Regions from separate parts of the Pseudazoarcus sp. NS36 genome, predicted to be linked through region 3. Evidence: riboswitches for the same ligand, from Rfam matches in the RefSeq annotation. Region 3 holds a riboswitch; each other region holds the start of a gene.
The links. Region 3 has a riboswitch for cobalamin ahead of AC6H0R_RS13860 (acyl-CoA thioesterase). Riboswitches for the same ligand answer to the same signal wherever they lie in the genome.
Positions count from the first base shown of each region.

Region 1 (11,873 bases), on a different contig from region 3:
TGCCGGCTTCGACCAGCACCTCCATCTCCTCGCCGCCACGCCCGAAGATGAACGGGTCGCCCCCCTTGAGCCGCACCACGCGCCGCCCCTCGCGGGCATAGCGCACCAGCAACGCATTGATGTCGTCCTGCGGCAATACATGGTCAGCCGCCTTCTTGCCGACATACACCCGCTCGGCCGACTCTGGCGCCAGCTCGAGAATGCGCGGGCTGACGAGGTTGTCGTACACCACCACGTCCGCCCCCGCGACCAGCGTGGCGCCACGCAGCGTCAACAGTTCAGGATCGCCCGGCCCGGCACCGACCAGATAGACGCAGCCCGGCTGCGGGCCGGGACGAGCGTTGCGGATGACGGGAAACGACATGAATGACTCCGGAATGAACAGGCGCGGGAGCATCCCGCAAACGGCAGATCAATTCAAGCTTGATGCCGTCCGCGAACGCACGAAGTGGCACGCCACACTGACAGCATAGGACGGGAGCGACTCGGCATGCACGGACAAGTCCCAAGGGGCGCACTCACGCAAGGCGACTGCGCCGGGCCATGACCGAAGCGGAGCAGGCTTTGTGGCGCCGGCTCCGCGGCGGGCAGCTCGGCGTGAGGTTTCGTCGGCAACATCCGTTCGGGAAATACGTGCTCGATTTTGTCTGTCTGGAGCGGCGGCTGGTCGTTGAGGTGGATGGGTCTCAGCATTTCGACGCGGCGGCTCGGGATGCTGCGCGTACGCGAGCCGTGGAGCAGGCGGGGTTTCGCGTGTTGCGATTCTGGAACAACGAGGTGCTGACGGAAATGGAGGCGGTGTTGGAGAAGATATGGAGGGCGCTGGAGGCGAGCTCTTCTCGGCGCGGCTATGACCCATCCCCCTCCCAGCCTCCCCCTTGAAGGGGGAGGAGCAGCCTCGCTGCATCCTCGAAGGCGGTGACCTTATTCGTCTGCCCAAATTGTTCAAGCGAGCTGTTTCTCTCCCTCCCCTTCAAGGGGGCGGAACAGGGGTTTCAGCGAGCATGCTCGCTGCCTGCGGAGCGGCGAGGCGAAGCCGAGACTCCTGGCGGGGTGGGGATGGGTCTGCCGCGTCGCAAAGACAAACACGGATCAACTCGCCCTCACGACGCCCAGCATCCCCTCCACATCGCAATACTCCTCCACCGCATCCGCGAGCCGCTCAATATCCGCCTCCCGACGCGCAGCCAGATCCACCCTCACCGCATCGCGCACCCCGGCCCACGTCAGCAGCGCGGCCAGCGCCTCCGGCGTATCGAACAGCCCATGCACATAGCTGCCCAGAATCTGCCCGTCGGCCGAGCAGGCGCCTTCAAATCGCCCTTCGGCCATGCGCAACAGTGGTCGCTCCAGCGCCGCGCCGCGACTCACGCCCATGTGGATTTCGTAGCCGCGCACCGGCGCCTCGGCGCCCAGCCAGGTGGCTTTGACATTCGTAAGCTGCTTCTCGGCTTCCAGCACCGTATCGAGTTCAAGCAGACCCAGACCATCGCTGACGCCCGGCGCGCCCTCCAGCCCGAGCGGGTCGGCCACGCTGCGACCCAGCATCTGGAAGCCACCGCACAAGCCAACCACACGCCCGCCGTAGCGCAGATGTCTGCGAATCGCCGCGTCCCAGCCCTGCTCAAGCAGCCAGGCCAGATCGGCGCGCACGTTCTTCGAGCCGGGCAGCACGATCACGTCGGCCGCGGGGATGTCCTGCCCCGGCCCGACCCAATGAAAATCCACCTGCGGGTGCAGGCGCAGCGCATCGAGATCGGTGTGGTTGGAGATGCGCGGGAACACCGGCACCACCACCTTCAGCAAGGTCTCGCCCTTGTCCGCCACGCTGCCGGAGAGCGCATCCTCGGCGTCCAGAAACAGCCCGTGCAGGTAGGGCAGCACGCCGAACACCGGCTTGCCGGTGCGCGCCTCCAGCCAGTCCAGCCCGGACTGCAGCAGTCCGATGTCGCCGCGAAAGCGGTTGATAACGAAGCCTTTCACGCGCGCCTGCTCGCTCTCCGAGAGCAGTTCCAGCGTGCCGACCAGATGCGCGAACACGCCGCCACGGTCGATGTCGGCCACCAGCACCACCGGCACATCGGCCGCCTCGGCAAAGCCCATGTTGGCGATGTCGCGCTCGCGCAGGTTGATCTCGGCCGGGCTGCCGGCACCCTCGATCAGCACATAGTCGAACTCGTCGCTCAGGCGCTGCCAGGACTCCATCACCGCCGCCATCGCGATGCGCTTGTAGTCGTGGTAGGCCCGGGCATCGAGCTGCGCCACGGCGCGGCCGTGCACGATCACCTGCGCGCCGGTGTCGCTCGACGGCTTGAGCAGGATCGGGTTGAAGTCGATGCGCGCCTCGACGCGCGCGGCCAGCGCCTGCAGCGCCTGCGCGCGGCCGATCTCGCCGCCATCCACCGTCACCGCCGAATTGAGCGCCATGTTCTGCGGCTTGAATGGCGCCACGTGTACGCCCCGCCGCGCCAGCACACGCGCCAACCCAGCCACCAGCGTGCTCTTGCCAGCGTCCGACGTCGTTCCCTGCACCATCAAGGCCTGCATGTACTTCACTCCTCGTTCCTTACGCGGCACTGCGTGCTATGTTCGCCGCCTGCCATGCCCGAACTCGCCCTCAAACTCGCTCTCGGCCTGCTGCTCGACCGTATTGCCGGCGAGCCGCCCAACCGCTTACATCCGCTCGTGGCCTTCGGCCGCTGGGCCGGCGGCATCGAATCCTTCGCACGCCGCCTGCTCGGCGACGGCATTTTCGCCGGCCTCGTGGCCTGGTGTCTCACCGTGCTGCCCTGGGTCTCACTCGCGCTGGTGCTGCGCGCCACCACCGAGTGGGCGCACTGGCCGATCGACATCGCCCTGCTGTGGTTCGCCCTTGGCGCCCGCAGCCTGAGTGAGCACGCCGAAGCCGTGGCTGCACCGCTCGCAGCGGGCGAACTGGATGCCGCGCGCGAGCAGGTCGCGCGCATCGTCAGCCGCGACACAGCCGCGCTGGACACCGCAGGCGTGGCCCGCGCCGCCACCGAATCGGTGCTCGAAAACGGCCACGATGCCGTCTTCTCGACGCTGTTCTGGTTCTGCATCGCCGGCAGCGCCGGCGCCCTGCTCGCGCGGCTGGCCAACACGCTGGACGCCATGTGGGGCTATCGCACACCGCGCTATCTGCGCTTCGGCCGCTTTGCCGCGCGCGTCGACGACGTGCTCGGCTGGATTCCTGCCCGGCTCACGGCGCTGACCTACGCCCTGCTCGGCCGCACGCGCGACGCACTCATCTGCTGGCGCACGCAGGCTCCGCTGTGGAGCAGCCCGAACGCCGGCCCGGTGATGGCCGCGGGCGCGGGCTCGCTGGGGGTGCAACTTGGCGGCCCGGCACCTTACCACGGGCAGATCGAGGCGCGCCCCGCGCTCGGCTGCAGGCGGGCTCCCGATGCCGACAGCATCCGCCGTGCGGTGAAGCTGCTGCGCAAGGGCGTGTGGCTGTGGCTGCTGGTCGTGCTGGCCATCAACCTGCTTGTGCTGGCCGCAATATGAAGTCGCATCCCGAACACGGTGGCCGTCTGCGCGAAGCCGCGCAGCGTTACGGCATCGCCTTGAGCGACTGGCTGGACCTGTCCACCGGCATCAATCCGCATGCCTACCCGGTGCCGCCGATCCCGCCCGAAGTGTGGCAGCGCCTGCCGGAAGACGACGACGGACTCGAAGCCGCCGCCGCCCGTTATTACGGCAGCGCAGCGCTACTGCCGGTGGCCGGCACGCAGGCCGCCATCCAGGCGCTACCCACCGTGCTGCCCGGCGCGCGCGTGAGCCTGCTCAACCCCGCCTACGGCGAACACGCCTGGGCCTGGCGCGCGCGCAATCCGCAGCCGTGCGCGCCGCATGAGTTGGAGGCGGCCGTTGCCGACAGCGACATCGTCGTGCTGTCCAACCCCAACAACCCTTGCGGCACACGCTTTGCCCACGCCCGGCTGATCGACTGGCATCAGCAGCTCGCCGCACGCGGCGGCTGGCTGATCGTGGACGAAGCCTTCATCGACGACACGCCGGAGGATTCGCTCGTACCGCAGACGGGCGCGCCGGGGCTGATCGTACTGCGCTCGCCCGGCAAGTTCTTCGGTTTGGCCGGGGCACGCGGCGGCTTCGTTTTTGCACCGGCCGAACTGCGCGCGGCGCTGGCCCAACACCTCGGCCCGTGGGCCGTCAGCGGCCCGGCCCGCCACGCACTGCGCGCGGCGCTCGCCGATCACGCCTGGCAAGGCGCGACACGGGCGCGCCTCTTGCAGGATGCAGCCAAGCTTGCCGCCGTGCTGCGCGCCCGCGGCCTCGCCCCGCACGGCACCGCCCTTTTCCAGCGCGTACTCACGCCGCACGCCGACCTTCTGACGGAGCGCTTGGCCGCACAGGGCGTACTCGTACGACGCTTCGCCGAACCAGCGGCATTGCGCTTCGGCCTGCCCGCCACCGAAGCAGAACTGGCGCGACTGGCTACCGCACTCGACCACGCCCTGACCGGAATTTCACGATGATCCGCCGACTGTTCACCACGCTGGCAATCGCCCTGCTGCCCGCCTTGGCGCAGGCGGACGCCATCACCGTCACCGACGATCTGGGCCGCGAAGTGCGGCTGGCCGAACCGGCGCGGCGCATCGTCAGCCTCGCGCCGCACGTCACCGAACTGCTCTACGCCGCTGGCGCGGGCGAACAGGTGGTCGGCGCGGTGTCGTACAGCGACTACCCCGAAGCCGCCAAAGCCCTGCCGCGCGTCGGCGGTTATCACAAGGTCGATGTCGAGGCGGTGTTGGCGCTGCGCCCGGATCTGGTCATCGGCTGGGGCGAGGGCAACCGCCCGTCCGAGCGCGAACGCCTGCAGGCGCTGGGCATTGCGGTGTTCGTGAACGACCCGCATTCGCTCGACGACATCGCCCGCAGCCTGCAGCGCATCGGCCAGCTCGCGGGCACCTCCGCCACGGCAGAAGCCGCCGCCGCAGCCTTCCGCGCCCGCCGTGCGGCACTCGAAGCGAAGTACGCCAGACAGGCTCCCGTGCGGGTGTTCTATCAGGTCTGGCATGCGCCGCTGATGACCGTGAACGGCGATCACCTGATCTCGGCGGTGCTGCGCCTGTGCGGCGGCGAAAACGTCTTCGCCGCACTGCCCGTACTCACCCCGCGCATCGGTATGGAAAGCGTACTGGCCGCCAACCCCCAGGCCATCGTCGCCAGCGGCATGGACGCCTCGCGGCCGGAATGGCTGGATGACTGGCGGCGTTGGGGCGACCTCAGCGCCGTGCGCAATGGCCATCTGTTCCACATCCCGCCGGATCTGATCCAGCGCCACAGCCCGCGGATTCTGGATGGTGCTGAAAAACTGTGTGGGCAGTTGGAGGAAGTGCGGAAAAGTTTCTGACGACCTGCATTCTCCACTGTGGTGGAAATACCCGATGAGGTTAGTCTTGGTGCATGAAAATCTTTCTTTTCGCACTCGCCCTAAGTCTCTCCACCCCTACGTTCGCCCAATCGGCAACGCATCAGGCTGGCAAAGCCGTTGGCGAATTCAGCGCAGGCGTCGCACAGGGCCTCAGCTCACTGCAACCACAATGGATCACCATCCAGCCTCGCCCCAAGCAGGAATGCATCGCTGAATCCGGCGGCGTCCTGAACACGATCTACGCCCGGTGCCGCAACGGCCGCCAGGAACTTGTACGTTTCGACGCCAATGGCAACAAGATCGTACTGAGCGAACGCAACATCCCGATGCGCTAAAGGCCATGCCCCGCCTCAGAACTCCACCCCCGGCATCGCCTGCACACCGGCCTTGTAGGCATGCTTCACCATACCCATGTCGGTCACCGTATCGGCAGCCTCAATGAGTTCGTCCGGCGCGCCGCGGCCGGTGACGATGACATGCTGCATGTGCGGGCGGGATTGCAGATCTGTCAGCACCGTGGTGACGTCCAGATAGCCGTACTTCAGCGCGATGTTGAGTTCGTCGAGCACGACCAGCCCGATGTCGGGGTTGTCGAGCAGCGCGCGGGCCTGGGCCCAGCCTTCCTGCGCCTTGGCGATGTCGCGCGCGCGATCCTGCGTGTCCCAGGTGAAGCCTTCACCCATCACATGCCATTCGACGCCGGGCTGCTGGCGGAAGAAGGCTTCTTCGCCGGTGTCGGAACGCCCCTTCACGAACTGCACCACGCCAGCGCGCATGCCATGACCCAGCGCGCGCGCCAGCACGCCAAAGGCCGCGCTGGATTTGCCCTTGCCGTTGCCGGTGTTCACCAGCAGCAGGCCGCGCTCCTCAGTGGCCTTGGCGATGCTGGCGTCGATGACTTGCTTCTTGCGCTTCATGCGCTCGTTGTGACGTTGGTTGCGTTCGGTTTCGTCGCTCATGAATGCTCCGGTAAAACAGAAAAAAACGGGGGTCAGCGCGGCACGAAGATGCGCCGGCCGGCGTGTTCGAGGCAGTCCATCGGCTGCGAGAAGGCTTGCTCCAGCACGTCCGGGCGCAGCACTTCGTCGCGCGCGCCGGCCAGCACCTGGCCACGGCCATCGAACAGCACGACATGGTCGGCCAGCCTTGCGGCGAGGTTGATGTCGTGCAGCACGGTGACCACCGCGCAGCCCTGCGAAGCGCGCTCGCGCAGCAGCTCCAGCGTGCTGATCTGGTGGTGCAGGTCGAGGTGGTTGGTGGGTTCGTCGAGCAGCATCAGGCGCGGGGCCTGCGCGAGCAGCGCGGCAATCGCAACGCGCTGGCGCTCGCCGCCGGACAGGGTCTGCACGTCACGCGCGGCAAAATCCAGCATGCCGGTCTCGCGCAGGGCGGCCTCGGCCACAGCAACGTCCTGCTCGCCCTCCCAACCCCAGCGTCCCAGATGCGGGTGACGGCCGACCAGCACGGTCTCCAGCACGCTGGACGGAAAGAGGTCTGGCTGCTGTTGCGGCAGATAACCGCGCAGAAGCGCCAGCTCGCGCGGCGGCCAGTCGGCCACGGCCCGACCGGCAATCGACAGTTGGCCGGCGGCAGGGGGCATCAGGCCAGCGAGCGTGCGCAGCAGCGTGGTCTTGCCCGCACCGTTGGGACCGAGCAAGACCAGCACCTCGCCGGCGCGCAGTTGCTGGCTGAAGGCGCAGCACAGCCAGCGCTCGCCCATGCGCAGCGCGAGTTGATCGATGTCGAGCAGGATGTCGCCGACCGCCATCAGCGCATCCGCCTGGAGAGCAGGAACAGGAACAGCGGCACACCGATCAGCGCAGTGAGCACGCCGACTGGCAGCTGGATGGGTGAGAGCACCGTGCGTGCGGCGGTGTCGGCAATGGTCAGCAGCGTGCCGCCCGCCAGCGCGGCGGCCGGCAACAGCACGCGCTGGTCGTTGCCGATGACCAGCCGCACCAGGTGCGGCACGATCAGCCCGACGAAGCCCACCGAGCCGATCATGGTGACCGACACGGCCGTGAGCATGGACGCCAGCGCGTACAGCAGATAGCGCAGCATGCGCACATCCACGCCCAGCGCACGGGCGCCGTCCTCACCGCGAGAGAGTACGTTGAGATCGCGCGCGAACGGCGCCAGCACCACCAGCGCCACGCCCAGCACCACCAGCGCCGGCCAAGGTTGCGTGGCACCGCTGGCGTCGCCCATCAACCAGAACAGCATGGAATACACGCGGGTGTCGGTGGCGAGTGACAGCATCAGCGACACCAGCGCGCCGCAACCGGCGGCCACCACCACGCCGGTGAGCAGCAAGCGCGTCTGCGTCCACGAGCCATCGCCGTGCGCCAGCCCGAACACCAGCAACATGGCACCCAGGGCTCCGGCGAAGGCCGCGCCGTCGACCATCCATGGCGCCAGGCCGATCATCATCGCGAACAATGCGCCGACCGCCGCGCCGCCGGAAATGCCGAGAATGTAGGGGTCCGCCAGCGGGTTGCGCAGCAGCACCTGCATCAGCGCACCGGCCAGCGCCAGAAGGCCGCCGCAGGCAAACACGGCAATGGCGCGCGGCAGGCGCAAGTGACGCACGACATCGGATTCGATACCCGTGCCCGAGCCGAACAGCGCAGCCATGGCGGCCAACGGGGTAACGGCGAACTCACCGGCGGTAAGCGCCCACAGCACCGCGCCCACGCCGGACAGCGCGAGCGCGGCAAGAATGATCCGCAGACGGATGCGCCCGGACATCAGACGCACGCCGCCTGCTCAGGCTCAGAACGAGACGCGCGCACCGATTCGCCACGTACGCGTGAAGTCGACCGGATAAACCGCGTCGTCGCGCACCCACAAGCCGTTTTCGCGCTCGAACAGATTGCTGACCGAGGCGAACAGCTCGACGTCGCGCGCGACGCGATGGCGGTAGGAGACATCGGTGGAGTGGTAGGCCTTCGTCTTCTGCGCATTGTTGTTGTCGAAGTCATTCGAGGCGTAGGCCTTGCTGCGCCAGCTGTGCGAGAGGTTGAGGTTGCCATTCTCGCCGACTTTGGCGTTGAGCGAGACCACCGCCGAATGCCGCGACACGCCCGGCAGGTTCTTGCCGTTGAAGGCGCCACCGCCGTCGTTCTCACGATCAATGATCGCGCGCGTCCAGGCGTAGTTCACGCCGGCCGTGAAGCGCTCGTTGATGCGCCAGGTGTCCTGCACCTCGATGCCGTACTTGTGCGAACGGTCGATGTTGGTGTTCGTGAAGGTGTTGGCGTTGTAGTAGATCTCGTCATGCAGCTTCGCGTGAAAAGCCGTGACCTTCAGGCGGTTGGCGGGCGTCACGTGGTTGAAGCCGACGTTGAGCGTGCGCACGCGCGCCGGGTCGATGAAGGCGTTGAAGCCACCGCCCCAGACGAAAAAGCGGTCCACGTCGGGCGCCTGGAAGGCCGAGTTGTAGTTGGCGAACACCGACCACGCGTCGTCGACGCGGTAGTTCACGCCGATATCCCAGGCCGACAGCTTGTGGTCATCCTTGTCTGCCGCGCCGACATCCGGGCGGTAGGCGTACTTCACGCGCTCACTGCGCCAGCCGGCCGAAACCAGGAAGCGGTCGAACTCGTACTGCCCCTGCACGAACCAGCCCAGGTTGTCCTTGTCGGTCTTGTTGTCGCTGCCGGTGCGGCGACCGTCGAAGGCCTGCAAGCCAGTCGTCAGCGCCAGACCGCCACGGCGGAATTTCAGCGCCACATCGGTGGAGTCATAGTCGTAATCGGACGCGAAACCGGAGGCGAACACCGACTCCTTATCCTCGCGCGAGTGGCGCAGGCTCAGCGTCAGCTCACGGCTAAGGTCGAACTCAGCGCCGGCCTGCCAGTAGTCGGAGTTGAAATCCTGCTGGGTGTAGGGGTCAGGGACAAGGGTGAAGGGGTTAGGCGTATCGTTGTACTGCGCAGGGTCTTCGTCAAACTGCGCCTGAGTCAGGTCACCTGGGTAGCGCGTGTCGATGCGCGTCTTGCCCGCATCAAAGCTCAAGCGCAAGCGGTCCACCGGCTTGCCGCTGAGGCTGAGCTGCCACGAATCGGACTCCGATTCATCGCGGTGGCCGGTCACATCCTTCTTGCTGAAGCCGTCGTGATCGGTCTTTTCGGCGCTGGCCGAGATCGCGAAACGTCCAAGGTCGATGCCTGCGGAAGCGCTTAACCCGCTCGCACCATGGCTGCCGACATAGCCTTCTAGCGTCACACCGGTGCGCGCACGTGTGTAGATCTGGATGGTGCCGGCCATGGCGCCATCGCCGTACATCACCGAGCCGCTGCCCTTGGTGATCTCGATGCGCTCGATGTCGCCCAGCGATACCGAGCCGAGCAGCTGCGGCACCATGTCGATGTTGTTCAGGCGGCGGCCATTCACGCTCACGACGATGTTCTGGTAGCCATCTCCGATGCCGTAGCCACGCATGTCGATGGCCGGCGTGAAACGGTTGCCGAAGTTAGGCATGACGTTCACCGAGGAATAGCGCGACAGGTATTCGGCCAGCGTGGCGGCGCCGGAACGTTCAATGTCGCGGCGGGTGTGCACCTCGGAGGCGTAGGGTGCGTCGACGTCGGCCATCTCGACGCCCGTTGCGGTCACCAGCACCGGGTCGAGTTTGGTGGAACGCTCTTCGGCGGAAACGGAAAACGGAAATACGGAGGCCACCGCGAGCGCGGCGAGCTTGATCTTGAACTGCATGGACAACTCCCTGACGGCCAGCCGTGCGTCCCCGCGCGGCAGAACCAGAACAAAACCGAAGATCCAGGGAGTGAGCAAACCGGGTCAAACAGGTCGCGCCGCCACCCCGCGGAACTTCGCCGATGTGTGGCAGGCCGGTATCCGGGCTCATGGGCTGGACGACACTGCATCGTCCGACGCATCGCCTTCCCGGACCGTAGTCCAGTGGCATTTTGACGCGCCTTGCTTCCACTTACCGTTGCGGGGGCAGCACAGGCATCGCGCGGAGGCATCCGTCGCTCACCTGTTTCCCGTTTACCCTTCGAGCATGAACTGCTGTCAGGCACCTGAAACACGTTCGCCCCTCGTGGGGCGAGCGCGCATGATAGCCTGAAACGCCGCGACCACTTGAGCCTGCATGAGTTCCCATCTGATTCTCGGCGGCGCCCGTTCGGGCAAGAGCCGCCACGCCGAACAGCTCGCCCGCGCCCATGGCGGGCCCGTCAGCGTCATCGTTACGGGCGAAGCGCTGGACGATGAGATGGCCGAGCGGATCCGCCGCCATCAGACCGATCGGCCCGCCGACTGGCGCACCGTCGAGGCGCCGCTGGCACTGGCCAATGCCCTGCAGAACGAAGCCGCCGAGGGGCGCGTGGTGATCGTCGACTGCCTGACGCTGTGGCTCGCCAACCTGCTCGGCGATGGCACCAGCGCGAACGAGCCCGCACTGGCGCGCGAGCGCGACGCGCTGCTGGCATTGCTGCCCACGCTGCCAGGAACGGTGCTGCTGGTGGCCAACGAGACCGGCCTCGGCCTAGTGCCGGAAACCCCTCTGGGCCGACGCTTTCGCGATGAAGCCGGCTGGCTCAATCAGGCCGTGGCAGCAGGCTGCGACAAGGTCAGCTTCATTGCGGCAGGACTGCCGCTGAGCCTCAAGGGCTGACTTTCAGCGCATCCAGGGCGGACCGCAACGGATCGTCCTGCGCCAGTCCGCCACCCCAGCCATCGCGGTGCACCAGCGAGCGCAGGTCCAGCCGCTGGCGCCAGCCGGCCCGCGCCAGCTCGGGTTCGGTCAGAAATTCATCCACATAGCCCAGACACAGATAGGCCAGCGGATAGACGCCGTCGGGCAGGCCCAGCAGTCCGGCCAGCTCGTCCGGGTCGATGATGCTGACCCAGCCCACCCCGACGCCCTCGGCGCGCGCCGCCAGCCACAGGTTCTGCACCGCCAGACAGGTGCTGAACAGATCGGTGTCGAGCATGCTGCTGCGACCCAGCACATGGGTGCCGCCACGCTTGCGGTCGCAGGTGATGCACAGGTTGAGCGGCGTTTCCAGAATGCCTTCGAGCTTGAGGCGGCGGTACAGCAAGCCGCGCTCGCCTTCATGCAGCGTAGCGGCGCGGGCGTTCTCGCGGTCAAAGCCGTCCTTCACGCGCTGACGCACGGCGCGGTCGGTGACCACCACGAAATCCCAGGGCTGCATGAAACCCACCGACGGCGCGTGATGCGCGGCCGCCAGCAGGCGGGCCAGCACCTCGTCCGGCAAGGGGTCGGGGCGGAACTGCGCGCGCACGTCGCGACGCTCGAAGATGGCGCGATATACGCCCTGCCGCTCGGCGTCGTTGAAACGATGGCTGTTGCCGTGATCGTCGTTCATGTGTGTGCCTGCGTCGCAGCCCGTTCGAAGAGCACGTCTTTTACTCCCCCTGCAGGCATGCGGACAAGGCCCGCCGCATCGTGAGCCGGCAGCGGCCGGTG
Region 1 covers NZ_BAAKJA010000002.1:397,987-409,859, forward strand. The annotation lists gene cobA (uroporphyrinogen-III C-methyltransferase) at 1-364, opposite strand, end outside; partial or broken gene AC6H0R_RS05050 (endonuclease domain-containing protein) at 526-882, shown strand; gene AC6H0R_RS05055 (cobyric acid synthase) at 1,093-2,547, opposite strand; gene cbiB (adenosylcobinamide-phosphate synthase CbiB) at 2,602-3,528, shown strand; gene cobD (threonine-phosphate decarboxylase CobD) at 3,525-4,520, shown strand; gene AC6H0R_RS05070 (cobalamin-binding protein) at 4,517-5,398, shown strand; gene AC6H0R_RS05075 (hypothetical protein) at 5,452-5,754, shown strand; gene cobO (cob(I)yrinic acid a,c-diamide adenosyltransferase) at 5,770-6,378, opposite strand; gene AC6H0R_RS05085 (ABC transporter ATP-binding protein) at 6,411-7,187, opposite strand; gene AC6H0R_RS05090 (FecCD family ABC transporter permease) at 7,187-8,167, opposite strand; gene AC6H0R_RS05095 (TonB-dependent receptor) at 8,192-10,135, opposite strand; cobalamin riboswitch at 10,251-10,480, opposite strand; gene cobU (bifunctional adenosylcobinamide kinase/adenosylcobinamide-phosphate guanylyltransferase) at 10,533-11,057, shown strand; gene bluB (5,6-dimethylbenzimidazole synthase) at 11,047-11,772, opposite strand.
Region 1: it holds a riboswitch for cobalamin, as region 3 does, so the genes downstream of both, AC6H0R_RS05095 (TonB-dependent receptor) here and AC6H0R_RS13860 (acyl-CoA thioesterase) in region 3, are expected to answer to the same signal.

Region 2 (11,873 bases), on a different contig from region 3:
CTCCATGACGTAATGGAGGACACCCACATTTCCAAGCAGGAGATCGCCGGTCGTTTCGGCAAGGTCTCCGCCGAGCTGGTGGATGGCCTGTCCAAGCTCGACAAGGTCGAATTCCGCTCGCGCAAGGAAGCGCAGGCCGAGAACTTCCGCAAGATGCTGCTGGCCATGGCCAACGATCTGCGGGTGATCCTGATCAAGCTGGCCGACCGTCTGCACAACATGCGCACGCTCGACCACGTACGTCCGGACAAGCGTCGACGCATCGCCACCGAAACGCTCGACATCTACGCGCCGATCGCCAACCGGCTGGGCCTCAACACGCTCTACCGCGAGTTGCAGGAGCTGTCGTTCGAGCACAAGTACCCGATGCGTTTCCGTGTGCTCGACCGGGCTGTCAGGGCCGCGCGCGGCAACCGCCGCGAGGTCGTCGGCAAGGTGCTCAAGGCGCTGGAAGAACGCCTGCCGCAGTGGGGCATCGCCGCCGACATCTTCGGGCGCGAGAAGAACCTGTTCTCGATCTACCGCAAGATGGTCGAGAAGAACCTGTCGTTCTCGCAGGTGCTCGACATCTACGGCTTCCGCGTCATCGTGCCGGACGTGCAGACCTGCTATGTCGCCATCGGCGCGCTGCATTCGCTCTATAAACCGGTGCCGGGCAAGTTCAAGGACTACATCGCGATTCCCAAGGCCAACGGCTATCAGTCGCTGCACACGACGCTGATCGGCCCATTCGGCACGCCCATCGAAATCCAGGTGCGCACCGCCGAGATGCACCATATCGCCGATGCCGGCGTGGCCTCGCACTGGCTGTACAAGGACGACGAGAAGACCCTCACCGAGTTGGAGCAGCGCACGCACAACTGGCTGCAGTCGCTGCTGGAGTTGCAGCACACCTCGGCCGAGGCCACCGAGTTCCTCGAACACGTCAAGATCGACCTGTTCCCGGGTGAGGTCTATGTGTTCACGCCGCAGGGCAAGATCCTGTCCATGCCGCGCGGCTCGACGCCGGTGGACTTCGCCTACGCCGTGCACACCGACATCGGCAACCGTTGCGTAGCCTGCCGCATCAACGCCGATCTGATGCCGCTGCGCACCGAGCTGCACAACGGCGATCAGGTCGAGATCATCACCGCCGCGCACGCCAATCCTAACCCGGCCTGGCTGTCGTATGTGCGCACCGGCAAGGCGCGTGCGCAGATCCGTCACTTCCTGAAGAACGCCCACAATGAAGAGTCGGTTGCGCTGGGCGAGCGCCTGCTCAATCAGGCCCTGCGCCCGCATGGTCTGGCGCTGGGCCAGATCAGTACCTTCGCGTGGGACCGCTTCCTCAAGGATCGCGGGGTCAAGAGCAAGAAAGAGGTCTATTCCGAGATCGGTCTGGGCAAGCGCCTGCCGGTCATCGTCGCGCGCCGTCTGGTGCAGGCGCAGGAGCAGGAATCCGGCCGCCCCGACGTCATCAAGCCCAAGTCCATCTCGCCGATCCAGATCAGCGGTGCCGAAGGCATCGCGGTGCAGTTCGGCACCTGCTGCCAGCCGATTCCGGGCGACCCGATCATCGGTGTCATCCGCAAGGGCAAGGGGCTGGAAGTGCACCGCCACGACTGCACCGCGGTGGCCAAGGTGCGCGGCGACCGAGGCCGCTGGGTGGATGTCGAGTGGGAGCCGGCACACGAGCGTTCCTTCGAGGTCACGCTCAAGATCATCACGCGCGAAGGTCGCGGTGTTCTCGCGCGCGTTGCCAGCGCGATCGCCGAAGAAGACTGCAACATCCAGAACGTCACGATGGACAACGAGCAGGGCGTGTACATCGCGCTCAACATCACCATCCAGGTGCGTGACCGCATGCATCTGGCCACAGTGATGCGTGCAGTGCGTCGTGTTCCCGAAGTGATGCGCATCGGCCGCACCCGCAGCGACGGTAGCTTCGGCCGCAGCATGTAGTAGTTTTTTGCACACAACCTACTAGGGGTAGTGTGTAACCGCGCTTGACCTCCTCCGTTTCCGAATCCAGAATCCAATCCAGCTTCACGGTTGCCCGGCTCCACGGCCGGGCATGAAAAGGGAATCCGGTTCAATGCCGGAACTGCCCCCGCAACTGTAACCGGCGAGTCTGTCACCACCCCAAGCCACTGGGCCCTGCACTTCGGTGTATCCCCGGGAAGGCCGGCGACAGATCATGACCCGGAAGTCAGGAGACCTGCCGTGCTGCCACTTCCTTCAATGCAATCGGGGCGGGGTGCCCCGGCGAGGACATGGCTTACACCATCTCTCTTGTCCGTCCGACAACCGTATTCCGCCGCGCCTTGAGGCCGGCGGTTGCTGCGCGTTTGTCCGGAGCTCCCCGCACGACACTCCAGGAGCTCCCATGGACCGCCCTCAGCTAGACCTCTCCCTGCCACCCTTCAAGGTCATCCGCCGCAATGGTTCGGTGGTGGATTTCAATCCGGGCAAGATCGCCGTCGCCATGAGCAAGGCCTTTCTCGCGGTCGAGGGCGGTCATGGCGCGTCCTCGACGCGCGTACGTGATGTCGTCGGTCAGCTCACCGAGGTGGTGGTCGCCGCGCTGGTACGGCGCAAGCCTGATGGCGGCACCATCCACATCGAGGACATCCAGGATCAGGTCGAACTTGCGCTGATGCGGGGCGGTGAGCAGGAAGTGGCGCGCGCCTACGTGCTGTACCGCGAGAAGCGCTCCGCCGAGCGTGCGCTGGAAGCGCCGCGCAGTGCGCCCGAGCTGCATGTCGATATCGACGGTCGGCGTGAGCCGCTGGAGCGTGAGCGCCTGGTGCGCATCGTCGAGGAGGCCTGCATCGGTCTGGCCGATGTGACCGCGGCGCCGGTGGTGGATGCCGCCATGCGCGATCTATACGACGGCATGCCGCTGGGCGAGGTGCACAAGGCGCTGGTGCTGGCCGCGCGTGCGCTGATCGAACGCGAGCCGGGCTACAACTACGTCACTGCGCGCCTGCAGCTGCACCAGATCCGTCTCGAAGTGCTGGGCGAGGAAGTGGCGCAGAGTGACATGGCCGCGCGCTACGCCGAGGCCTTTCCGGCCTACGTGAAGATCGGCGTTGAGGCCGGTCTGCTCGATCCGCGACTGGCACAGTTCGATCTGGCCCGCATCTCGGCCGCGCTGGACGCTTCACGCGACCTGCAGTTCGGTTACCTCGGTCTGCAGACCTTGTATGACCGCTACTTCCTGCACGTCGACGAGCGCCGCATCGAGCTGCCGCAGTGCTTCTTCATGCGGGTCGCTATGGGTCTGGCAATCAGCGAGATCGACCGTGAAACGCGCGCCATCGAGTTCTACGAAGTGCTGTCGCGTTTCGACTTCATGAGCTCCACGCCGACGTTGTTCAACGCCGGCACCATGCACTCGCAACTGTCGTCGTGTTACCTCACCACCGTGTCCGACGACCTCGACGGCATTTTCCAGGCCATCAAGGAAAACGCCATGCTGCAGAAGTTCGCCGGCGGTCTGGGCAACGACTGGACGCCGGTGCGCTCACTGGGGAGCCGCATCAAGGGCACCAACGGCAAGAGCCAGGGCGTCATCCCGTTCCTGAAGGTCGTCAATGACACCGCCGTGGCGGTGAACCAGGGCGGCAAGCGCAAGGGCGCGGTGTGCGGCTATCTCGAGACCTGGCACCTCGACATCGAGGAATTCCTCGACCTGCGCAAGAACACCGGCGACGACCGCCGCCGCACGCACGACATGAACACCGCGCACTGGATTCCCGACCTCTTCATGAAGCGCGTGCGCGAAGACGGCCAATGGACGCTGTTCTCGCCGGCCGACGTGCCCGACCTGCACGACCTTTTCGGGCAGAAATTCGAAGCCGCCTACACCGCCTATGAAGCCAAGGCGGACGCCGGCGAAATCCGCCATCACAAGCGTGTGCCGGCCGTGCAACTGTGGCGCCGCATGCTGTCGATGCTGTTCGAGACCGGCCACCCGTGGATCACCTTCAAGGACCCGTGCAACCTGCGCTCGCCGCAGCAGCACGTCGGCGTGGTGCATAGCTCCAATCTGTGCACGGAAATCACGCTGAACACCTCGGACACCGAGATCGCCGTGTGCAACCTCGGCTCGGTGAACATGGTCGCGCACCTCAAGGATGGCCAGCTCGACCACGAGAAGCTGGCACGCACCATCAAGACCGCCATCCGCATGCTCGACAACGTCGTCGACATCAACTTCTACGCGGTCGGCAAGGCGCGCAATTCCAACCTGCGTCACCGCCCGGTCGGCATGGGCATCATGGGTTTCCAGGATTGCCTGCACAAACTGGGCATTGCCTACGCCTCGCAGGAAGCGGTCGACTTTGCAGACCGTTCGATGGAGGCCATCGCCTATCAGGCCTACAGCGCTTCCAACGAACTGGCGCGCGAGCGCGGCGCCTATTCGACCTTCCGCGGCAGCCTGTGGGACAAGGGCGTGCTGCCGCTCGATTCGGTCGACCTGCTGGAACGTGAGCGCGGTGTGCCGGTCGAGCTGGACCGCTCCAGCGCGCTCGACTGGGAGGGTCTGCGTGCCCGCATCACGCAGTACGGCATGCGCAACTCCAACTGCATCGCCATTGCCCCGACCGCGACCATCGCCAACATCGTCGGCGTGTCGGCCAGCATCGAGCCGGAGTACCGCAACCTGTACGTGAAATCCAACCTGTCGGGCGAATTCACGGTGGTCAATGAATCGCTGGTGGCCGAGCTCAAGGCGCGCGGCCTGTGGGACGAGGTCATGATCTCCGACCTCAAGTACTACGACGGCGCGCTGGGCAAGATCGACCGCGTACCCGAAGACCTGCGTGTGCTCTACGCCACGGCCTTCGAGATCGACACCGCGTGGATGGTGGAAGCCGCCGCGCGCCGCCAGAAGTGGATCGACCAGGCGCAGTCGCTGAACATCTATGTGGCCGGCGCCTCGGGCAAGAAGCTGCACGACACCTACATGCTGGCGTGGACGCGCGGCCTCAAGACCACCTACTACCTGCGTTCGCTGGGTGCGACTTCGGCCGAGAAATCCACCGGCAGCGGTGGGGAGCTGAACGCCGTAGCGGCCACCGTTGCGGCGGTCGCTACCGCCCAGGTCGGTGAGCCCAAGTTCTGCGCCATCGACGATCCTGACTGCGAAGCCTGCCAGTAAGCCGCTCTGCACACGCCACAAGACAAGGACAAGACATGCTCGATTTTGAAGACAACATCGCCGCCGCGCCGGCTACGCCGCAAGCCCCCAGCCCGACTCCGGCACTGACAGCCACCGCCGCACACGAGAGCCAGCGCGTGCGCGCCTCCGACAAGCGCGCCATCAACGGCGCCACCGACGTGAACCAGCTCGTGCCGTTCAAGTACCACTGGGCGTGGGACAAGTATCTGGCCGGTTGCGCCAACCACTGGATGCCGCAGGAAGTCTCGATGCAGCGCGATATCGCGCAGTGGAAAGACCCCAACGCACTGACCCCCGACGAGCGTCTGATCGTCAAGCGCAACCTCGGCTTTTTTGTCACGGCCGATTCGCTGGCGGCCAACAATATCGTGCTCGGCACCTACCGCCACATCACTGCGCCCGAGTGCCGCCAGTATTTGCTGCGTCAGGCCTTCGAGGAGGCCATTCACACCCACGCCTACCAGTACATCGTCGAGAGCCTGGGGCTGGATGAGGGCGAGATCTTCAACGCCTACCATGAGGTCGACAGCATCCGCGCCAAGGACGACTTCCTGATCCCGTTCATCGACACGCTGACCGACCCCAACTTCAGCACCGGCACGCCCGAGGCCGACCAGCAGCTGCTGCGCTCGCTGATCGTCTTCGCCTGCATCATGGAAGGCATCTTCTTCTACGTGGGCTTCGTGCAGATCCTGGCGCTCGGCCGCCAGAACAAGATGACCGGTGCGGCCGAGCAATACCAGTACATCCTGCGTGACGAGTCACTGCACTGCAATTTCGGCGTCGATCTGATCAACACCATCAAGCAGGAAAATCCGCATCTGTGGACGCCGGAATTCCGCGAGGAAATCCGTGGCTTGATCATGAAAGGCGTGGCGCTGGAGTACCGCTACGCCGAAGACACCATGCCGCGCGGCGTGCTCGGTCTGAACGCGCCGATGTTCAAGGAATATCTGCGCTTCGTCGCCAACCGCCGCTGCCGCCAGATCGGTGTCGACGAGGTCTATCCGGGCGCCGACAACCCCTTCCCGTGGATGAGCGAGATGATCGACCTGAAGAAGGAAAAGAACTTCTTCGAAACCCGTGTCACGGAATATCAGACCGGGGGTACGCTGGCCTGGGATTGATCGGTTAAGCTCGGGGCATGAACGCCCCGATTCCGATCCCCATTCCAGCCAACGAATGTCCGCTGTGCGGCGGCCCCAATGCCTGCGGGCCGGCCGGCAGTGGCAGTTTCGATGTGCCGTGCTGGTGCACCACGACGCCGATCCCGCCTCCGCTGATCGACAGCCTTCCTGAAGCGGTGCGCGGCAAGGCCTGCATCTGCGCCCGCTGCGTCGCGGGCCACGGCGCCGCCTGATGCACATCTGGGTCGATGCCGATGCCTGTCCGGTGGCGGTAAAGGACATCCTGTTCCGTGCGGCGCAACGCACGGGGCGCGAATTGACGCTGGTCGCCAATCAGATGCTTCGCGTACCGGCAGGGCCGAACATCCGTGCGGTGCAGGTCCCGGGTGGTTTTGACGTCGCCGACGACTGGATTGCCGAACGTACGGCGGCGGGTGATCTGGTGGTCACGGCTGACATTCCGCTGGCGGCGCAGATTGTCGAGAAGGGCGCGATTGCGCTCAGTCCGCGCGGCGAACGCTATGGCAAGGAAAACATCCGGGAGCTGCTCGACCTGCGCAACTTCATGGACACGCTGCGCAGCACCGGTGTACAGACCGGCGGGCCTGCCGCCTTCGGTCAGGCCGACCGCCAGAAGTTTGCCAATGCCCTGGACCGCCTGCTCGCGCAGGCACGCTGAGTAGGAGGCCTGTCCAGCCCCCGATGGCTCCTTTACCTGGGGCTTGAATCCCGTGGTGGCGTCCTCGAGTGCGCGTACCGTCTTGATCCGTTGAACCGTGATGTTGGGGCCCCGTTGGTAAAACGAGCAGCGCATCAAGCTGCGTTTCACTGGAGGCGCCAGAGTGCCTGTGGGGCTGGCCGCCTTATGCCGCAGGTGAGGGTACTGCCGCATGTCACGCCAATCAGGCGGCCTTCTTGTTCGGAAAGAAGCCAGATGGCCCGGAAGTCAGCCCCGGTGTGCGGCAGAAGCGGAAATAGCCGCCTAGGCCTACGGCGTCGTGCAGCGCGCCGATAGCCGCGATGCCGGCAAACACCGTGCCCTCGGCGTCACGCACATGGACGGCCTTGCGCACGGCATCCTCCGTGCAGCCATGCTCCTCGGCCTTGCCGCCGGCCGCGATGTCGACCAGCGTCATCAGCCCGGAGGTGTCCTTGGCCTTGAGTTTGTCGACTTCCAGCTTGCTTGTCAGATTGCGGCTGTCGTACACGACGGTGAGTGGTGTTTTCGCAGCGCTCATTGGAGTCTCCCTGAATTGCCCGGAAAAGGCTTTGCGGATTCACCGCCCCGGCGGAGTGGCTGGAACGATGTTCTGATTAAATAAGGGCGCCAGTCCGATTTCAAGTTTGTTGCCTCGACAGTCGGCGATGCGAGTTTTAGCATATGCCGATATAACGATAATTGGAGACCGATCATGCGCGCCTTCGCAACCCGTCTGCTGGCTGCCGCGTGTCTGTTGGCAGCGCCGCTGGTACACGCCATCGACATGAGCCCGGTGCAGGTCGCGCCGCATACCTGGTATGTGCTGGGCAAGGCCGGCATGGCGTCGTCTGCGAACGAGGGCTTCATGTCGAACGCGGGTTTCGTCGTCACCGACGAAGGCGTGGTGGTGCTCGATGCGCTCGGCACGCCGGTGCTGGGCGAGCAGCTCATCAGCGAGATCGAGAAGATCACCGACAAGCCGATCCGACTGGTCGTGGTGAGCCACTACCACGCCGACCACTACTACGGTCTGCAGGCCTTCAAGGCGCGCGGCATCGAGATCTGGGCGCATCGTGCGGGCGAGCTCATCCTCAACTCCGACGAAGCACAGGCGCGGCTTGAGCAGCGCCGTGCCGACCTGTTCCCCTTCGTGGACGAGAAGACCGTGCCGACCCCGGCGGATCGCTGGCTGGGTGATGACGGGGCGGAAATCCGTCTTGGCGGCGTCACCATGCGCGTGATCTATGTCGGCCCGACGCACTCGCCGGACGACGTGGTGCTGCATGTGGTCGAAGACGACGTGGTGTTCGCCGGCGATCTGCTGTTCCGGGGCCGCGTGCCTTTTGTCGGCAACGCCGATACGCGTGGCTGGCTCAAGGCGCTGGATCGTCTGCTGGAGATCGACGCGAAGATCCTGATCCCCGGCCATGGTCCGGTGTCCAAGAACCCGCAGGCCGATCTGGTGATGACGCGCGACTACCTGCGCTTTCTGCGTACCGAACTCGGCAAGGCCGTGGAAGAGATGAGTTCTTTCGACGAGGCCTATGCCGGCATCGACTGGAGCGCGTGGGAGAAGCTGCCGGCCTTTCGCGAGGCCAACCGGCTCAATGCCTACAACGTGTTTATCCAGATGGAGCGGTCGTCGCTGCGCTGAGCGGCTTTACGACGGCTTGGCCTTGCTCGCGGCGCAGGTGCCGCATACGGCACTGAGCTCGATCTCCGGGCTGGCCAGCGTATGGCCGGCTGCCTTCAGCCCCTTCATCAGGCCCGCCAGCGCCACGTCATCATGCAGTTCGGTGATGGTGCCGCAGGCCGGGCACACCAGAAACAGCACTGCCTTGTCGTGCCCGTCGTGGTGACAGGCGACGAACTGGTTGGTGCGCGCAATGCGGTGTGCCAGACCCTGATCGATCAGGAAGTCGAGTGCGCGATACACCGTCGGCGGCGTGGCCGAGCGGTGAACTTCCTTCATGCGGTCGAGCAGATCATAGGCCTTGATACCGCCGGGCTCGTCCAGTAACAGACCCAGCACGGCACGGCGGATCGGCGTGAGGCTGGCGCCGCGTGCGCGGCAGCGTTCGGCAGCATCGTCGAGCGTGAGCTCTTCGCAGCAGGAGGAGGTGTGGTCGTGGTGGCTCATGGGCGTGCACATGATAGCCCCTGTGCGCTCGCAGGACAGCCTTCGGACTGTTGCATCCTCCCCGCTTGGTGTATCGTCCCCCGCCGGAAGCTTTTTGGCAGTCGTCCGGAAGGCCGGACAAGCACCAGGGAAAGTAACGATGAATGCGATCAAGAATGATGCTGCGCGCGCGCTGACCAAGGAAGAACTGCTGGCAGCACCGGAAGAGGAATACATGTCCGACGCGCAGCTCGAGTTTTTCCGTGCCTTGCTGCAGGCCGAGCGCCAGACGCTGGTCGACTCCGCACGCGAGACCACCCAGCACCTGCAACAGGAAAACGAAGTCGCCGCCGACTGGACCGACCGTGCCACGGTCGAGGAAGAGCACGCGCTGGAACTGCGCGTGCGCGACCGCGAGCGCAAGCTGCTCAAGAAGATCGAGCAGTCGCTGCGTCGCATCGACGACGGCAGCTATGGCTGGTGCGACGAAACCGGCGAGCCGATCGGCATCCCGCGTCTGCTGGCCCGCCCGACCGCTTCGCTCAGCCTGGAAGCGCAGGAGCGCCACGAAGCGCTCGAGCGCGTGTCGAAGAAGGCCTGAGTCTTCTGCAGTCTGCTGCCGTGACGGACGAGCGCCGCATCCCGGTCGTCGTCCTCACGGGCTTTCTCGGCGCCGGCAAGACCACCCTGCTCAACCATGCGCTCGGCACTCCCGAGCTGGCGGGCACGGCCGTGCTCATCAACGAGTTCGGCGATGTGGCGGTGGATCACCACCTCGTCGACAAGATCGACGAGACGCTGCTTGTACTCGATGGCGGCTGCATCTGCTGCAGCGTGCAGGGCGATCTGGTGCGCGCCCTCAAGGGCCTGTTCAAGCGCGCCGCGCAGCGTGAGATTGCCCTCGAACGCGTGCTGATCGAGACCACCGGTCTGGCCGATCCGGCGCCCGTTGTGCACACGCTGATGGAAGAGCCCTTCATCGCTGCGCGCTTCCGCTGCGACGGCGTGATCACCGCCGTCGACACCACACACGCGCAAACCCAGCTCGACAGCGAGCGCGAAGCCGTGCGCCAGGTCGCCATGGCCGATCGTCTGCTGCTCACCAAATGTGATCTGTCCGGCCCCGAACAGCGGGCCGAACTGGCCGCGCGTCTGACGCAACTTAACCCCGGTGCGCCGCAGATCGAGGTGTTCGACGGACAGGCTCCGGAAGGTGCCCTGGCCAGCTGCGGGCTGTACGACCCCGCCGGAAAGCAGCCGGATGTGGCGCAATGGCTGGGCGAGGAGGCGGTGCGCCGTCAGGCTACGTTGGGCGCCACACGCTATGCGCCGGCTGGTGCCGCGCGCGCCGCCGTGCCGCAGCACGACAGCGATGTCTCCAGCTTCGTGCTCACCTTCAATCAGCCGCTCGACTGGCTCGGCTTTTCCGACGGCCTAGGCCTGCTGCTGCATGCCTGCGGCGAGCGCGTGCTGCGCGTGAAAGGCTTGCTCAATGTTGCGGGTGATCCGTTGCCGCGCGTCGTGCAGTGTGTGCAGCACGCGGTCTATCCGCCGTCGTCCTTGCCGGTCTGGCCGGAACAGGGCCCCTATGCCGACCGGCGCAGCCGCATCGTCTTCATCGGGCGCAAGCTGCCGCGTGAAGACATCGTGCAGATGCTTGCCAGCTTCACCGGCCAGCAGCCGGTCGAGGCCTGAACAGGCTCAGTCCACGCCCAGCTGCGCACGCAGACGCGCGAGCTTGTCCGGGTTACGCACGACGTAGATCTCGGCAATGCAGCCGTCTTCAATGGCCAGCGACGTGGTCTGCAACACGCCGCCGGCTTCCAGCGTGATGAAGGCCGGCAGACCGTCGAGCGTGCCGCGCCACAGCACCGGCGGCCGTACATGGCCGCTCTTGCGCGCCAACCCGCACATCAGTCGAGTGACCTTGTCGCGTCCAAGGATGGGGCGCAGTGCTGCCCGCACCTTGCCGCCGCCGTCCGAGTGGAGCACCGCGTCCTGCGCCAGCAGCGTCTGCAGTGCCGCGTGGTCGCCGCTGCGCGAGGCCAGAAAGAAGGCCTCGGCGATCTTCGCGGCATCGTGTGGCGGCACCTTGAAGCGCGGCCGGTCGGCGCGCACGTGGGCGCGGGCGCGGTGGGCAAGCTGGCGGCACGCTGCCGCGTCGCGTCCTATGGCTGCGCCGACCTCGTCGAAGCTCGCGCCGAACACGTCGTGCAGCAGGAAGGCCGCGCGTTCGAGCGGCGACAGGCGTTCGAGCGCGATCATCAGCGCCGGCATGGCGTCGGCAGTGTCGTCCTCTTGCGGGTCGAACACCGGTTCGGGCAGCCACGGGCCGATGTAGTCGGCTCGCGATACGCGCGCCGACTTGAGCACGTCCAGACAGAGCCGCGTGACGATGCGCACCAGAAAGCCCTCCGGGTCGCGCACCGTCGCGTGGTCCGTGTCGGCCCACCGCAGCCACGCGTCCTGCACCACGTCCTCGGCTTCGGCCATCGAGCCGAGCATGCGGTAGGCAATGCGCAGCAGGCGGCGGCGCAGGGGCGTGAAGACGGCGGCCGGGTCCATGTCAGTTCGGATGGATCGAACGGAAGCCGACGGCAAAGCGGTTCCACGCGTTGATCGTGGTGATCAGCAGCGTGAGCTTGACGCGTTCCGTCGGGTTGAACTGCGCTTCCAGTGCAGCGTAGGCTGCATCCGGCGCGTGCGTGTCGGCAATCAGCGTGAGCGCCTCGGTCCACTCCAGCGCGGCGCGTTCGCGCT
Region 2 covers NZ_BAAKJA010000003.1:28,132-40,004, reverse strand. The annotation lists gene AC6H0R_RS05400 (RelA/SpoT family protein) at 1-1,941, shown strand, start outside; cobalamin riboswitch at 2,012-2,219, shown strand; gene AC6H0R_RS05395 (ribonucleoside-diphosphate reductase subunit alpha) at 2,366-5,146, shown strand; gene AC6H0R_RS05390 (ribonucleotide-diphosphate reductase subunit beta) at 5,182-6,294, shown strand; gene AC6H0R_RS05385 (cysteine-rich CWC family protein) at 6,312-6,527, shown strand; gene AC6H0R_RS05380 (YaiI/YqxD family protein) at 6,527-6,973, shown strand; gene AC6H0R_RS05375 (hypothetical protein) at 7,197-7,532, opposite strand; gene AC6H0R_RS05370 (MBL fold metallo-hydrolase) at 7,707-8,648, shown strand; gene AC6H0R_RS05365 (transcriptional repressor) at 8,655-9,134, opposite strand; gene dksA (RNA polymerase-binding protein DksA) at 9,274-9,714, shown strand; gene AC6H0R_RS05355 (CobW family GTP-binding protein) at 9,735-10,808, shown strand; gene AC6H0R_RS05350 (sigma-70 family RNA polymerase sigma factor) at 10,815-11,678, opposite strand; gene AC6H0R_RS05345 (carboxymuconolactone decarboxylase family protein) at 11,680-11,873, opposite strand, start outside.
Region 2: it holds a riboswitch for cobalamin, as region 3 does, so the genes downstream of both, AC6H0R_RS05395 (ribonucleoside-diphosphate reductase subunit alpha) here and AC6H0R_RS13860 (acyl-CoA thioesterase) in region 3, are expected to answer to the same signal.

Region 3 (5,625 bases):
CGCACCTTCGTGCGCGAGGGCCTGCCGGCCGAGGTGCTGCTGGCCACCGGCGACGCGCTCGCCATTGCGCTGGTCGAGCATGCCCGCGCCTGCGAGGAGGCACACGATGGGCAGTAGCAAGAAGGTCACCGTCGGGTACCGGTACTTCGCGGACGTGCTGATGGGCTTCTCGCGCATGCCGTGCGACGCGTGGCGCGCCATCAAGATCGGCGGCCGCGAGGCCTGGAGCGGCAACCTGACCGGCAACGGCGTCATCGACATCAACAAGCCCAACCTGTTCGGCGGAGACGCTGGCGCGGGCGGCGTGGTGGGCAAACTGCACGTGATGTTCGGCGCGCCGGACCAGGCGCGCAACAGCGCGGTGGTGGCGGCCTTCGGGCCGCTGACGAGTGCGCTGCGCCACGTCAATACGGCCTTCTTCACCGGCCAGCTGTGCGCCATCAACCCCTACCCGGAGCCGTGGATGGTGCAGCGGACCACCATCCTCAAGGGCTGGCAGAACGACGAGGCGTGGTATCCCGCGCGGGCAGTGGTGGCCCCCGACGGGTTGCCTGTGCCGGCGATGAACCCCGCCCACATCCTGGTCAAGGCCATGACGCTGCGCGACGTGGGCGGCGGCCAGCCGATGAGCCGTCTCGATCTGGACGGCAGTTTCACCGCTGCGGCCGATGCGCTGCATGCCGAGGGCTTCGGGCTGTGCCTGCGCTGGAACACGCGGGTGAGCGTGGGCGAGTTCCTGCAACAGGTGTGCGACCACATTGCCGCCAGCCTGTATGTGTCGCGCCGCACCGGTCTGGTAACGCTCGCGCTGGCCCGCGGGGATTACGATGTCGATGATCTGGCGTTGTTTACCTTCGAGACGGGGCTGCTCGAAATTGAGGAGGCCGACAGTCCGGCCGGCGCGGGCGCGGTGAATGAGGTCGTGGTCGAGTGGCGCGATCCGGTGACCAACGAGACGCGCTCGACCGGCTGGCGCAACACGGCGGCCATCGCCGCCTACGGTCGGCGCAGCGAAACCATCCAGATGCCGGGCCTGCCCACGGCGCAGCTTGCCGCCCGGGTGGCCGCCCGCGAGGGCGAGCTGCGCGGCTCGGGCCTCAAGCGTTACAAGCTGGCCTTTGACCGGCGTGCGCGCGACATTACGCCGGCTGGCGTGTTCAGGATTTCCGCGCCGCAGCTGGGCATCGGCGAGGTGGTGCTGCGGGCGGTCAAGGTCGAGGACGGCGGGCTCGAAGACGGCGTGATCCGCATCACCGCCGTGCAGGACGTCTTCGGGATGGACAGCACTACCTATGTGGGCGTGCAGGAAAGCACCCACGTGATTCCTGACCGCAGTGCGGTGCCACCGGCCGCGCGGGCGCTACTTGAGGCCAACTGGCGCGAGTTGGCCGCGCGGCTGAGTGCTCAGGATCTGGCTGCAATCGATGACAACAGCAGCGCCATGACGTCGGTGGCGGCCCGACCCACGCCGCTCGCATTCAATTACACCCTGCTGGCGCGCGTGGGCAGCAACCCGTTTGAGGCGGTGGGTACCGGGGAATGGTGCCCTTCGGCCGTGCTCGCCGCACCGGTCGGGGTGATGGCCGAGGCCATGATCATCGTCTCGGGGCTGGACCTGGACCTCGTTGAGCCGGGCGAAGCGGCGCTGCTCGGCACCGAATGGTGCCGCGTTGAGGCCATTGACCCGGCCGCAGGCACGCTCACGCTGGCGCGTGGTTGCGCGGACACGCCGCCGCGGCCGTGGCCGGCCGGCACGCGCGTCTGGTTTACCGATGCCGGCGCACTGGCCGTTGAACAGGAGTACCTGAGCGAGACCGTCAACGCCAAATTCCTGACCCATACCAGTTCCGATTCGCTCGACGAGGCGCTGGCAAACATCGACAGCATTACCCTGACCAACCGCCAGGCCAAGCCCTACGCGCCCGGCCGCCTGCGGCTCAACGGGCAGGCCTATCCGACCGCGCTGGAGGCCGAGGCGCTGCAGATCGAGTGGGCGCACCGCAACCGGGTGCAGCAGGCTGACCAGCTCATCGATGAGGCGCTGGGTAGCGTCACACCGGAAGACGGCACGACCTATACCGTAGTGGTCGAACAGCCGCCCGGCACCGTCTTTGCCACCCAGACCGGGATCACCGGCACCGCCGCCGCGCCCGTGGCGCCGGCCAGCGGCACCGTGCGCGTGAGCGTTACCGCCCACCGCGACGGGCTGGCGTCCTGGTCGGCCGCGCGCCACGACTTTGACTGGACCTACATCGCCCCCACCTTCGCGGAGCGCCTGCCCACCGCCTTCTCCCAGAGCAGCGTCTACGGCGCCCTGACCGCCACCACCACCAACATGCGAGACGGCGACGGCGCCACCGGCGCCGGCACGGCCAGCACCGGGTGGATCGAAGCGGATCTGGGCGCCCCGGCGGCTGTGTCGCGCGTGCTCGTGGCCGGCGGCAACATGCCCGGCTGGGGCGCCGTTGCAACCTACCTCAACACCGCGACGCTGCAGTACTACGACGGGGCGAACTGGGTCACCGTGCTGACCATCTCAGGCGTGACCGACAGCGGCGCGAATCGCGAGAAGGCTTTTGACTTTACCGAGGTCGTGGCCCAGCGCTGGCGGCTGTACAAGACCGTCTATCTGGCAACGACCGAGTTCCGCCTGTTCGGGGCGGTGTGAAAGACGGGCGGCGTGCCTAGGTGTTAGCGCACCTCGACACGCCCCCAACCTGCAGACAGGGGCTGCAAGCCAGGCAAGGCCCGCCGCTCTCGCGAGAGCGTGCCAAGCCTACCATTTGAAAAGGGCTTGCAATGGATGAAATACGCTGCGGCAACTGCCGTCGACTGCTCGGCCGTGGCCAGGCGGTGAAGCTGCAAATCAAGTGCCCGCGCTGCGGGTGCATGAATCAGTTCTTTGATAACCCGAAGGCCATCGAGCCTCCCCCTCGCGCGACGCGATCGCCGGACAAAGGAGAGCAACATGGCAGGCCCAATCATCCCCTGGATCGGCGGTAAGCGCCGCCTCGCAAAGCACATCATCCCGGTGATGCCAGCGCACACTTGCTACGTCGAACCATTCGCGGGCGGCGCCGCACTGTATTTCATGAAGCCCCCGGTCAAGGCCGAGGTGCTCAACGACATCAACGGCGACCTCGTCAATCTGTACCGCGTCGTGAAGCACCACCTCGACGCCTTCGTTCAGGAGTTCCGGTGGTCGCTGACCAGCCGGCAGATGTTCGACTGGGCAAAGCATGCCGCACCCGCCACCCTGACCGACATACAGCGCGCCGCTCGGTTCTACTATCTTCAGCGCCTGGCATTCGGCGCCAAGATATCCGGGCAGACATTCGGCACCGCCACCACGGCCGGGGCGCGGTTCAACCTGACTCGGGTTGAGGAGGATCTGTCGGCAGCGCACCTCCGGCTGTCACAGACCACCATCGAGCACCTTCCGTGGGCGGTCTGCATCGAGCGATACGACCGCCCACACACGCTGTTCTACCTCGACCCCCCGTACTGGGGAACCGAGGGTTACGGCGTCGAGTTCGGCCTCGACAACTATCAGCGGATGGCCGAGGTGGCCAAGTCGATCAAGGGCCGCATGCTCATTTCCGTCAACGACATCCCCGAGATGCACCGGGCGTTCGCCGGCCTGCACATCGAGCGCCTGGCCATCCGCTACACAGTCGGAGGCAACGGACGGTCGGGCACGTCGAGCGAGCTGCTCATACGCAACTGGTAGACGAGCAAACGACAAGGCCGGCATCAGCCGGCCTTTCGTGTCGCGCAAAATTCTTGTGTACTGTGCAACTCACGGCGCGGCCATTTATCTCGCTTCACGAGCCGCATTTATCGCGGCGCGCTTTATTCGGCTCTGCCGTGCTGACCATCACCGCCCGCCCGGACAGGCACAGCACGCGCGCGCCGGTCAGCAAGTCCTCGGCAAACAGTTGCGCTTCCACGGTTACCGAACGCTCGCCCACGCGTTCAACCCGCCCCAGGCATTCGGTCAGGCTGCCGGCGGGTACCGGCGCATGAAACTGCAACTCGCGCAGCGAGGCCGTCACCAGAGGCCCGCGCAGCGCCTTGCTGCCCAGGATGAAGGCCAGCTTGTCGAGCATCGACAAGGCCGCGCCGCCAAACAGTGTGCCATGGTGATTGCATTGATCCGGCAACACCAGATCGGTCAGGGAAAGCGTCAGGGGAGAAGACATGAAAGGCTCCGGTTGAAGGCGGAGCCGCAAACGGGAACGCGCGCTCCCACGCAAGCGTGGCAACGCAGCCTTCTCGCCAGGGACACCCCGCCCGAACGTGGTTGAAGAATGGCTCCGGGCAGGTCTCCTGACTCTCGGCTTCGCGTTGCACGCCGCCTTCCCGGAAGCTTCCAGTGGCAGATTGGCGTACGACTTGCCGATTACAGTTGCGGGGGCAGTTCCGGCTTGCGGGCGAAGTGCCCGTCACCGGATTCTCTTTTCATGCCCGCCGTGACGGCGGGCAACCTCGGAGTGGCGCAGATCATACCGGGTTGGAGTGCGCGGAGGGTTTTGTCGCACTTGTCTTGCAGGAGCCGTATTTCCGGAGACTTCCCGTAGGATGGTCCGGGCAAGCCGGGGTAAGGCGCCGCAACGGTATGGCAGGCGCCGGAGAAGTTTGGGCGATTGTTCGGATTGAAGCGTGCAACCGTCGGTAGGTCTTTGGCGACTCTGTGCACCTGTTCAGCGGGCTTGGCTCAGTGTCATCCGTTTCAGAGGTTGGTAGTGAAAAAGAAAATAATGACCAGGGTGTTGAAGAGCTCTTTCCGCGAGCCCTTCTGCAGAAACTTTGCCTACAACTACCTCCTCCGCAAGAACTCGGAGCACGCATCCTCCCGCGGTCATCGCATGGCTGTGTACGCCAACGACCTGATCGGGCTGTTCATCTACCTGAACGGTGTGCACGAAAAGGATGAAATCGAAGATCTCCTGCAGCTCATGGCTCTACTTGAGATCGATCTTTCTGCCGCTTCCGTGATCGACGCCGGAGCGAACATCGGAAACCATTCACTTGAGTTCGCCAGGCATTTCGCGAAGGTGCATGCCTTTGAGCCCAATCCGCATACATTCAAGTTGCTGAGCTTCAATGCCGGCTTCCGCCCGAACATTGCGGTGTTCAACCATGGGCTGTCAGACCAGGAAGAGGTCTTGCTGCTGTCGGAAAACATCGTGAATTACGGCGGGTCTTCGGCCGTACTGCCGGTCGACAGCGACTCTCGGGTACGAATTGAAGTCAAACGGCTGGACGATGTTGCGGAAGGGATCCGTGACGTCAGCCTGATCAAGATCGATGTAGAAGGCATGGAGCTCAATGTGCTGAAGGGCGCGGTCGAGACGATCCGCTTGCATCAGCCGATCATTGCCTTTGAACAGCACTCAACAGCGTTTATTGAAGGCGGAGAGACCGCCTCCATAAAATTCCTCAGAAGCCTTGGCTACGAGATGTGCGTGATCGAAACGGATCGAGACAGACAGTCGTGGATTTCAAGACGGCTCAGAAACGTATCCGAGCTTCTCTTCGGACGAAAGGATGTGCGCAGCATCGTGCTGGTGCCGGAGCTTGCCTGCGGCACGTACGACATGATCATTGCCTTGCCCGCAAAGC
Region 3 covers NZ_BAAKJA010000009.1:163-5,787, reverse strand. The annotation lists gene AC6H0R_RS13880 (hypothetical protein) at 1-117, shown strand, start outside; gene AC6H0R_RS13875 (hypothetical protein) at 107-2,668, shown strand; gene AC6H0R_RS13870 (Com family DNA-binding transcriptional regulator) at 2,800-3,003, shown strand; gene AC6H0R_RS13865 (DNA adenine methylase) at 2,969-3,730, shown strand; gene AC6H0R_RS13860 (acyl-CoA thioesterase) at 3,825-4,202, opposite strand; cobalamin riboswitch at 4,303-4,507, opposite strand; gene AC6H0R_RS13855 (FkbM family methyltransferase) at 4,746-5,625, shown strand, end outside.